3 regions of the Kosakonia pseudosacchari genome follow, and region 1 is predicted to be linked to each of the others. Evidence: predicted binding sites of a transcription regulator. Region 1 holds the regulator's gene; each other region holds the start of a gene.

Region 1 (3,285 bases):
TCGGATCCAACAAACGCCCGGTGCGCGAACGTCCGCCCTCAACGAAGTACTCCACGGAATACCCACGGCTGAACAGCTCGCCCAGATATTCGCGGAACACGGTGGAATAGAGCTTGTTGCCTTTAAAGGTGCGGCGAATGAAGAAAGCGCCCAGCCGGCGGAAAATCGGTCCGGCGGGCCAGAAATTCAGGTTGATACCAGCAGCGATATGCGGCGGCACCAGCCCCTGGTGATAGAGCACATAGGAGAGCAGCAGGTAGTCCATATGGCTACGGTGGCAGGGCACATAGACAATTTCGTGGCCGTCATGCGCCAGCTGGCGTACGCGCTCTGCATTATGCACGTTGATACCCTGATAGAGACGGTTCCAGGTAAAACCCAGAATGCGGTCGGTCAGGCGAATCATCTCGTAGGAGAAGTTCGCGGCAATCTCTTCCATCAGCGCGATGGCGTTTTGCTGCGCCTTATCATGGGAGATTTTTTTGCTGCGCGCTTCATCTTCAACGGCGCGGGCAATCGCTTTGGACGAGAGTAATTTGTTAAACAAATCCTGGCGAGCCGGCAGTCGTGGGCCTACCGCAGCCAGACGCTGGCGGGCAAAGTGCATACGCGCCACGCGCGCCAGTTTCTGCGCGATAATTTTATCGGTGCCGTGCTCGGTCGCCATCCGGCGCAGCGAAACCGGTGGTGAAAAACGCACAAAGCTGTCGCGGCCAAGCCAGGAAACCGCAAAGAATTTCTGGATGCCATTCAGCATGCGCAGCGGCGGGTTAATTTCGCCTTTTTCACGCCCTGGCGAACGACCAAACATCACCGATACCGGCACCATTTGCACATCCAAATCGGGATGGCTGCGATGTAAATCCAGGTAGTCGTGGAACAGCTTGATCGACTCTTCTTTCGGCGCGTAATACGTGAACACACGCGGGCCGCCGTGGATAAACACGAAACGCGGCAGCAAAGCGCCGTCGATTTCCAGCGGTTCCAGGGGATCGGGCAGCTCATGCGCCAGACACTGCGCGCGTAAAGTCAGTAAATCTGCCTTTGAGTTATAAGGCAGCACATACATGATGGGGCGTGATGTATCGAGACCCAGTTCCTGTGCAGGTTCTGCGGGAATCGATTTACTTTTTACCAGCACGCTTAATGGTAAATTCAGTAATTTGTAGTAAATTCGTGGCCAGCCGGACATAAAGGATGTAAAGCCTCTGGTTAATAGTGCCATTGCGCCGCAAGAATATCAGAAAGCGCACATAATTTCTGTTGTACCGCTGCGCGCTTGCTGAGACATTGACGCCAATTTAATAAAAAGGTTCTTTTAAATGGCTAATAATACCACCGGTTTCACCCGGATCATTAAAGCCGCTGGATATTCCTGGAAAGGCGTTCGCGCCGCCTGGATTAATGAAGCGGCATTTCGTCAGGAATCCGTTGCGGTTATCCTGGCAATTATAATCGCTTGCTGGCTCGATATTGACACAATGACGCGCGTACTGCTGATTGGTTCTGTGACGCTGGTGATGATTGTCGAAATTCTGAACAGCGCCATCGAAGCTGTGGTAGACCGTATTGGTGCGGAATTCCATGAACTTTCCGGGCGGGCGAAGGATATGGGGTCGGCGGCGGTGCTGATGTCCATCCTGCTGGCGCTCTTTACCTGGATCGCATTACTCTGGTCACATTTTGGATAACGCTTCCAGAATTCGATAACGCCCTGGTTTTTTGCTTAAATTTGGTTCCAAAATCGCCTTTAGCTGTATATACTCACAGCATAACTGTATATACACCCAGGGGGCGGGATGAAAGCATTAACGGCCAGGCAGCAAGAGGTGTTCGATCTTATTCGCGATCGCATCACTCAAACCGGTATGCCACCAACGCGTGCGGAAATCGCACAGCAATTGGGGTTCCGTTCCCCAAATGCGGCGGAAGAACACCTCAAAGCGCTGGCGCGCAAAGGGGTTATCGAAATCGTTTCGGGCGCATCACGCGGCCTTCGCCTGCTGCTTGAAGAAGAAGAGGACGATATTGGCTTACCGCTGATTGGTCGCGTCGCTGCGGGTGAGCCGCTGCTGGCGCAGCAGCATATCGAAGGTCATTACCAGGTCGATCCGAGCCTCTTTAAACCTCATGCAGATTTCCTGTTGCGCGTTAGCGGCATGTCGATGCGTGACATTGGCATTATGGATGGCGATCTGCTGGCGGTGCACAAAACGCAGGATGTGCGTAACGGCCAGGTTGTTGTTGCGCGTATTGAAGACGAAGTAACGGTCAAGCGTTTGAAAAAACAGGGTAACACCGTCGAACTGTTGCCGGAAAACAGCGAGTTTTCTCCGATCGTCGTCGATCTGCGCGATCAAAACTTCACCATCGAAGGGTTAGCGGTCGGTGTCATTCGTAATGGCGCGTGGCTGTAACGCACATTCGTTTTGCTGCGGGGCTGATTCAGGTTCCGCAGCGATCTCTTCTTTTCCCTCACTCACTTTTACATGCATACCATGCCACTGCTAACCGGGTCCGATAAAGCGCTCTGGCGACTTGCGCTGCCGATGATCTTCTCGAATATCACCGTCCCATTGCTGGGTCTGGTGGATACGGCTGTGGTGGGGCATCTGGATAGCCCGGTTTACCTGGGCGGTGTGGCGATTGGCGCAACGGCGACCAGTTTCCTCTTTATGCTGCTGCTCTTTTTGCGCATGAGCACCACCGGCCTGACAGCTCAGGCATTCGGCGCGAAAAATGCGCCCGCGCTAGCGCGGGCGTTAGTCCAGCCTTTGCTGCTGGCGCTTGGGGCCGGTGTGTTGATTGCGCTGCTGCGCACGCCGCTTATCGACCTGGCGCTGCATATCACCGGCGGTAGCGAGGCGGTACTGGAACAGGCGCGGCGGTTCCTTGATATTCGCTGGTTGAGTGCACCCGCTTCGCTGGGCAATCTGGTATTGCTCGGTTGGCTGCTCGGCGTACAGTATGCGCGCGCACCGGTGATATTGCTGGTGGTGGGGAATCTGCTCAATATCGTGCTCGATCTGTGGTTGGTCATGGGGCTGCATATGAATGTGCAAGGCGCGGCACTTGCCACGGTCATCGCGGAATATGCCACTTTCGCCATTGGCTTATGGATGGTGCGACACGTACTGGTGATGCGCGGCATTTCATTGCTGACGCTGAAAAATACCTGGCGCGGCGGCGTGCGGCGTTTGCTGGCGCTGAACCGCGATATCATGTTGCGTTCGCTGCTGCTGCAACTCTGCTTTGGTTCGATAACGGTGTTTGGCGCCCGCCTCG
Region 2 (3,285 bases), on a different replicon from region 1:
CGTCGTCACAATATATATTTATCATAATGCACCTTTTAATAATCTCAATTTGAGAACATCATAAAGCCACATCTCATAAATGTAAATACAAAATACTCAATATGAGTATTAATAAAAACTCAATCTCTAGACACACCCTGAGTAAGGCACATACAACAGGGCAGTAGCGGAGTCAGCGAACCATGTATCTGCGTTATGCGAAGCCGGTACCGCTTTCCGCCTCCTCGTTCTGGTAAAGTCTCTTGTAATTGTTGTGTTACGGTATATGAAAGGAAGACAGAATATGGATTTGTGAAAAGCAGCGTCAAAGGCCTTTGGAAAAAAGGGAGCGAAACTCAGTACCGGTGAATACAAAGAACTTGCGGATTATTTCTCCACCATCCTGGAGCTACACGCCAGCGGGAAAATCATCAAGGAAAGTGCGATATCTGATCTTCTGGATATTGCCACCGCGATTGACGTTGGAGAAACAGCGGTAGTACGCAATACAATCAAAACTCAGGAAGAAATTATACATCGCTCAGACAACCATCCGGGAAACGGTTCAAGACGCATGGAAAACTGGCCGAGCACAACGGGTAACCCCTCAGGCGGCAAAAGGACCAATGCTCCTGCCCGCTTAAAGTAGTAAGTATTTACGGTTCAAATCATTAATAGCATCGGACACCGATCCTCGTCTGCCGGGATCTGTAAAAGTACATATTAAGGAGAATAAAACAATGTATGAAACCTATACGCATCAGGCACTACCATCTAAACAGTACAGAGAATTGCTTGGCACTGCGCTTTGCGTTTTTAATTCAAATAACAGCTTTGTTATTGAAAATATCCTCAATATAGATACTAAAAGAAAATACAGCTGGTATGAATTGATTGATAGAACATCGGGGCGACTTAAAGATCCAATAGCAGAGACAATAACTCAGGCGTCAGATGAAAAAATAGCCAATATTTTCAATGAATTAGTTCAAATCCGAAACAGAATAATGCATAGTTATCAGGTTACCGCTGAAATGGATTTACCTGGTGATGATGCCAAACAAATACTTTCAACCAAATATGAAAATGGTTACCAGGAGTATATCACTGAAGAATTCCTCATGAATTTTATAAAGAAAAATGATGAGTTTTCCGCAATACTTGAGGAATTCAGAAGATGCTGACTGTTCTTTATTCCCCATCACATTTACATCAATTATAGCGAGGGTATAATAATAGAGTTTACTGCCGTAACTGTAATTTTCTGTCCCCTTCCGCGCAAATATTCTCGTCTTCTGATGCCCGCCCGAAATGCACGCAGTGCCGACCTGTCCTTTTTTAGAAATTTCACTGGTAATGGCTCCCGTCCCGGTCGGTTGTCGCTGACAACCGACCGGTATTGATCCTCTCTTTTCCACGTCGGCACATGACTGGTAGGCCACGCCTGTAATGCACAAAACAAGAACAGGAGGGAGCTAAAGAGATAAAAATAATTTCTCTATTTTTCATTTGGTTAATTGATAAAGATTACGTCTCGCTTGAAAGCACAGGTGAAACAAATTAATAATACTGTATATATAAACAGTATAAATACATATGAGGAATAGCGTTATGAAGCTGGTAATGCTGACCCCTACACAAGCAAACGTGCCTGTAAATCTGCCATTATTTCTGGAGATGGTGCCCTGTGGTTTTCCGTCTCCCGCCCAGGACTATGTGGAGAAAGAGCTTGACCTGAACGAGTACTGCATCCGGCACCGCAGCGCGACTTACTACCTGCGCGCCCACGGAGACAGCATGCAGGACGGTTTTCTTTTCAGTGGTGATCTGCTGGTCGTCGACAGTGCCATGAAACCGGTGAACGGCGACATTGTGGTGGCCGGCATGGGCGCGGAATTCACCGTGAAGCGACTGATTACCCGGCCCCGGCTCTGTCTGCAGCCCATGAATCCTGCCTTTCCGCCCATTTATCCGGATCCGGATGAACTGCAGATCTTCGGCGTTGTTACTCACATCATTCACCGGACACGCGAGGTGATGAAATGTTTGGACTAGCCGACGTTAATTCGTTCTATGCCAGCTGCGAAAAAGTATTTCGCCCTGACTTGCGTAATAAACCTCTGATTGTATTAAGTAATAATGACGGTTGCTGCATAGCGCGTTCAAAGGAAGCGAAGCGGCTCGGCATCCGTATGGGTGATCCGTGGTTCAAAATTCGCGGGCAGATGTATCCGGAACAAATCTTTGTTTTTTCGAGTAATTATGAGTTATATGCCAGTCTGAGTAACCGCGTGATGGCCTGCCTGGAAGAGATGGCGCCAGGCGTGGAGGCATACTCAATCGACGAGATGTTCCTGGATCTCCGGGGGCTGGAAACCGCCATCAGTTTTGAGGCGTTCGGCACGCAGCTGCGCGAACATGTTTATGCCTGTACCCGGCTGACTATCGGCGTCGGAATGGGTTCCACCAAGACACTGGCAAAATCAGCGCAGTGGGCGTCGAAGGAGTGGCCAGCGTTCCGGGGCGTGCTGGCGCTGACGCCCGGAAATCCCGCCCGCACGGCAAAGATGCTGTCACTTCAGCCAGTCCAGGAAATCTGGGGGGTGGGTAGCCGTATAGCCTGGAAGCTGAACACAATGGGGATAACCACCGCACTTCAGCTGGCGCAGGCCAATACCGCTTTTATCCGTAAAAATTTCAATGTGGTGCTGGAACGCACCGTCCGGGAACTGAACGGTGAGAGCTGTATTGCGCTCGAGGAAGCCCCGCCACCGAAGCAGCAGATTGTCTGTTCCCGGTCGTTCGGCGAGCGTATCATTACGTATGACGCCATGCGTCAGGCTGTCTGCCAGTACGCGGAGCGTGCCGCCGAAAAACTGCGGGGAGAACGTCAGTACTGCCGGCACATTTCAGTCTTTATCAAAACCTCCCCCTTCTCTGCCACTGAACCCTACTACGGCAACGTGGCAAGTGAAAAACTGCTTACGGCCACGCAGGACACACGGGACATTATTGCAGCCGCTGTCCGTGCGCTGGAGCGTATCTGGCGCGACGATCACAGGTATGCAAAGGCAGGGGTCATGCTTAATGATTTCAGCGGTTCCGGCATTGCCCAGCTGAACCTGTTTGATGAGCAGCCTCCCCGCCCGCACAGTCAGGAACTGATGCGTGTGGTTGACGGGATCAATCATTCCGGTCTTGGCCAGGTCTGGTTTGCCGGGCGTGGCATAGCCCCTCAGTGGAAAATGAAACGGGAAATGCTGAGCCCTGCTTACACGACACGCTGGCAGGAACTACCTCTTGCCC
Region 3 (3,285 bases), 1.2 Mb from region 1:
CTTCTGTTCTGATTTTTTCACAGGCTTCTTCACTATAACGTCCGGCATCACCGGTTGTGAAATAGGAAACACAGGTAGCGCGTCGAGCAGCCGTTTACCGTAGTTTTTGGTCAGTAGCCGTTTATCGTAAATCACCACTTCGCCACGACAACTGTGGCTGCGAATCAGCCTTCCTACTTGCTGGATAAGGTTAAACGACGCGCTGGGCAGGCTCTGCACTTCGAAAGGATAGCGATTCAGGCTTTTCAGCCACTCGCCTTCGGTGATCACCACCGGGCTGTCGATGGGCGGAAAAGCAATTTTATGGATGTGCACCTGCGTCAGGTAATCGCCTTTGAGATCCAACCCTTCAGCGAATGACTGCAAACCCACCAGCACGCTGCGCTCGCCGTTATCGATACGTTTGCGGTGCAGTTCCACCAGCCGATAGCGCGGCTGATCGCCCTGCACCAGCAGCAATAAACGCAAGTCCGCGACATAGGTTAAAAACAGCTGCATCGCGCGCTGGCTGGCAAAAAGCACCAGCATCCCGGGATGCGCTTTACTCTCAACCTGCTCACGAAACCAGGTGGCCATTTCCGCAATGTGCTGCTCTTCGTTTTCTATCAGCGGCTCGTAGCGCATCTGCGGAATAACAATTTTTCCCTGCTCAACATGGTTGAACGGCGAATCAAGCGTGACAAAGCGATCCCCGGCTTTCTCTTTTAAACCGCTCATCTCCTGCAGACGATTGAAACTGTTCAGTGAACGTAACGTCGCTGAGGTCACGACGATATGCGGTACGCTGCGCCAGAGCAGCTTTTCCAGCTGATCGCTCACGCGAATACCCACACAGTGGAAGAGCAGATGCAACTGTCCGTCACGCGCCTCACGGGTGACCCATTTGGTTACCGGCGCACCGGACGCCTGCGCCATTGAAGCCAGCCGCCAGAGTTTGCTCTGGCTTTCGAACATGCCCAACGCGCGGTTCATCTGCAAAATCACTCGATGCAAACGCACGATGTCGTGGCTGCCTGTCTTCTCGCTTAAATCATTCAGGAACAGCTCAGCCAGCCCGCGCAGCATCTCGGTGAGTTTTGCCAGCCGCTGGCAAATCTCCATCACTTCGTCAGGCAGTTCACCCATTGCAAAGCGATATTCCGCTTCCTGACCCGCCGGAAGATAAAGGTTGAGAATGTTGTTAAGCGAAGCGATAAGCGCGTAAAGCTCCTCGCAATGGGCGTTGAGCCGTTCCGGTGTCGCCAGCGGCGGCAGCGTTTTCGGGCGAAACTGTTCAAGACAAGTTGCCACCAGTTTGGTGAACAGATCGAGCTGAAGCTGATACCAGGGGGCGGTGATTTCCGCCGTCATCTCCAGTGCGTCGCGCGCCACATCCGGCAAATGGTGGCCTTCATCCAGCACCAGTAGCAGGTTTTTTGGCTCCGGCAGCACCGCCTCGCTCTCCATCGCCGCCATTACCAGCGCGTGGTTGGCGACCACCACTTCCGCTTCCTGGATTTCGCGGCGTGCGACAAAAAAGGGGCATTCGCGGTAGTAATGGCAATTACGGTTCAGGCAACTGGCTTTATCGGTGCTGAGCCGTCGCCACAAATCATCGCTAATCGCCTTGTCAGTGTGATCGCGCAAACCGTCCCACTTGTAGCTGTCGAGATCCGCTTTCAACGCCGCGCAACGTTTCTGCTCCTCCTGGTTACCAGGCGTCAGTTCATCGTCCAGAAATGCCAGCAGATCCTGCTGATTCGGCTCGCTGCTTGCCAGCGCCGCCAGGTTGCGCGGGCAGACATAGCGCCCACGGCCAAATGCGGCGGTAAAGCGTAAATCCGGGATGATTTTGCGCAGCAGCGGCAGATCTTTACTGAAGATCTGATCCTGCAGCGCCACATTCGCGGTGCTGACCACCAGCGTTTTTTGCTCTTCACGCGCGATGGCGATGCCCGGAATCAGGTAAGAGAGCGTTTTCCCCACGCCGGTTGGCGCTTCAATCGCCAGATGACGTCCTTCCTCCCCCGCCAGCGTTTTCGCCACGTCAGCAATCATCTGCCGCTGCGGCGCGCGGGGAATAAAGTCCGGGATCTGTTGTTGCAACGCCTTATACCAGGCGGCGATCTGCGCTTTTAGCGCGGCGGTTAGGGCCATGAGGGGAACCTGAAATACTGTATAAACAGCCACTATTGTGGCATTTTTAGCGCCCGTAGGGTAACCCTTTTTGCCTTTGCGCGAGCACCCTCGCGAATCCTTTTTCTCCCCACAGCGATACAGGATATTTTTCGCCGTGCCGATCACAAATCGGTAGTTCCATTCGTTAATGTGCCCTTTCGCGCGTTGATCATTTATTAGGGCGGTGCTAGTTTTTTACCTGCATTACGCTTGTTACCGAATATCGGGCAAAACCTAAATGCAGAGAATGCGGGCGACATCCGCTCGTTGCTGTATTTACGTTTTGCCCGTTTTTGTTTGCAGGAGTTGGCGATGCTGGTCAAACAAATATTAAATAATAACGTTGTCAGCGCCATTGATGAGCATGGCCTTGAGGTTATTCTGACCGGGCGCGGCTTAGGGTTTAATACCCAAAGCGGTGCGCGCGTCGATGCGCAAGCCATCGAAAAAATATTCCATTTGCAGGATTCTCAAGTCTCCGCACGTTTTAAAGATCTGGTCAGTGAAGTGCCGGTGGAAATAGTGCAACTCACCGCCGATATTGTTGCGCTGGCGCGATCTACACTTGCACATAAATTAAGTGAAGGCCTGTACGTTACGCTCGCCGATCACTTGCACTTTGCCCTGCAACGCACAGAAAAGAATGAAGTTTTGCCCAATCCGTTAGAGTGGGAAGTGCGCCATTTCTATACCGACGAGTACGCCATTGGCCGCCAGGCGCTCGGCATGATTGTCGCGCGTACCGGCACATTATTACCCGACAGTGAAGCCTGTAGTATTGCGTTGCATATTGTGAATGCCGGGCTGAACGATACGATGGGAAAAACCACAAAAATTACGCGGCTTATTTATCAGTTACAGAATATTGTTAAATACTTTTTCACCCTGCCGCTCGACGAGCACAGTCTGAATTACCAGCGTTTCATTACCCATTTAAAGTTTTTTGCCCAACGGGTCATTGATGGCGTGGTGTTAAATAATGACGACGAAGAGTTATTCGCGATGGTGCAGCGTCGTTATCAAACCACCCTGAAATGCGTTGACGCAATTAACGAATTTGTCGGCAAAAATTATCACCACACGATGAGCAATTCGGAAAAACTCTACCTGACCGTGCATATCGAAAAT

The links. The regulator LexA, encoded in region 1, represses DNA repair genes until DNA is damaged. The targets are predictions, from matches to a motif close to TNCTGTATGTACATACAGNA.
Region 2: the regulator LexA is predicted to act here: its motif matches at 1,547-1,566, upstream of umuD (translesion error-prone DNA polymerase V autoproteolytic subunit).
Region 3: the regulator LexA is predicted to act here: its motif matches at 2,152-2,171, upstream of dinG (ATP-dependent DNA helicase DinG).

The regions. Positions count from the first base shown of each region.
Region 1 is NZ_CP063425.1:309,078-312,362, forward strand. It holds gene plsB (glycerol-3-phosphate 1-O-acyltransferase PlsB) at 1-1,192, opposite strand, end outside; gene IP581_RS01450 (diacylglycerol kinase) at 1,323-1,691, shown strand; gene lexA (transcriptional repressor LexA) at 1,800-2,417, shown strand; gene dinF (MATE family efflux transporter DinF) at 2,499-3,285, shown strand, end outside.
Region 2 is NZ_CP063426.1:20,284-23,568, forward strand. It holds gene parM (plasmid segregation protein ParM domain-containing protein) at 1-22, opposite strand, end outside; gene IP581_RS23460 (selenium binding protein) at 720-1,163, shown strand; gene umuD (translesion error-prone DNA polymerase V autoproteolytic subunit) at 1,591-2,034, shown strand; gene umuC (translesion error-prone DNA polymerase V subunit UmuC) at 2,022-3,285, shown strand, end outside.
Region 3 is NZ_CP063425.1:1,524,225-1,527,509, reverse strand. It holds gene dinG (ATP-dependent DNA helicase DinG) at 1-2,136, opposite strand, end outside; gene licT (BglG family transcription antiterminator LicT) at 2,470-3,285, shown strand, end outside.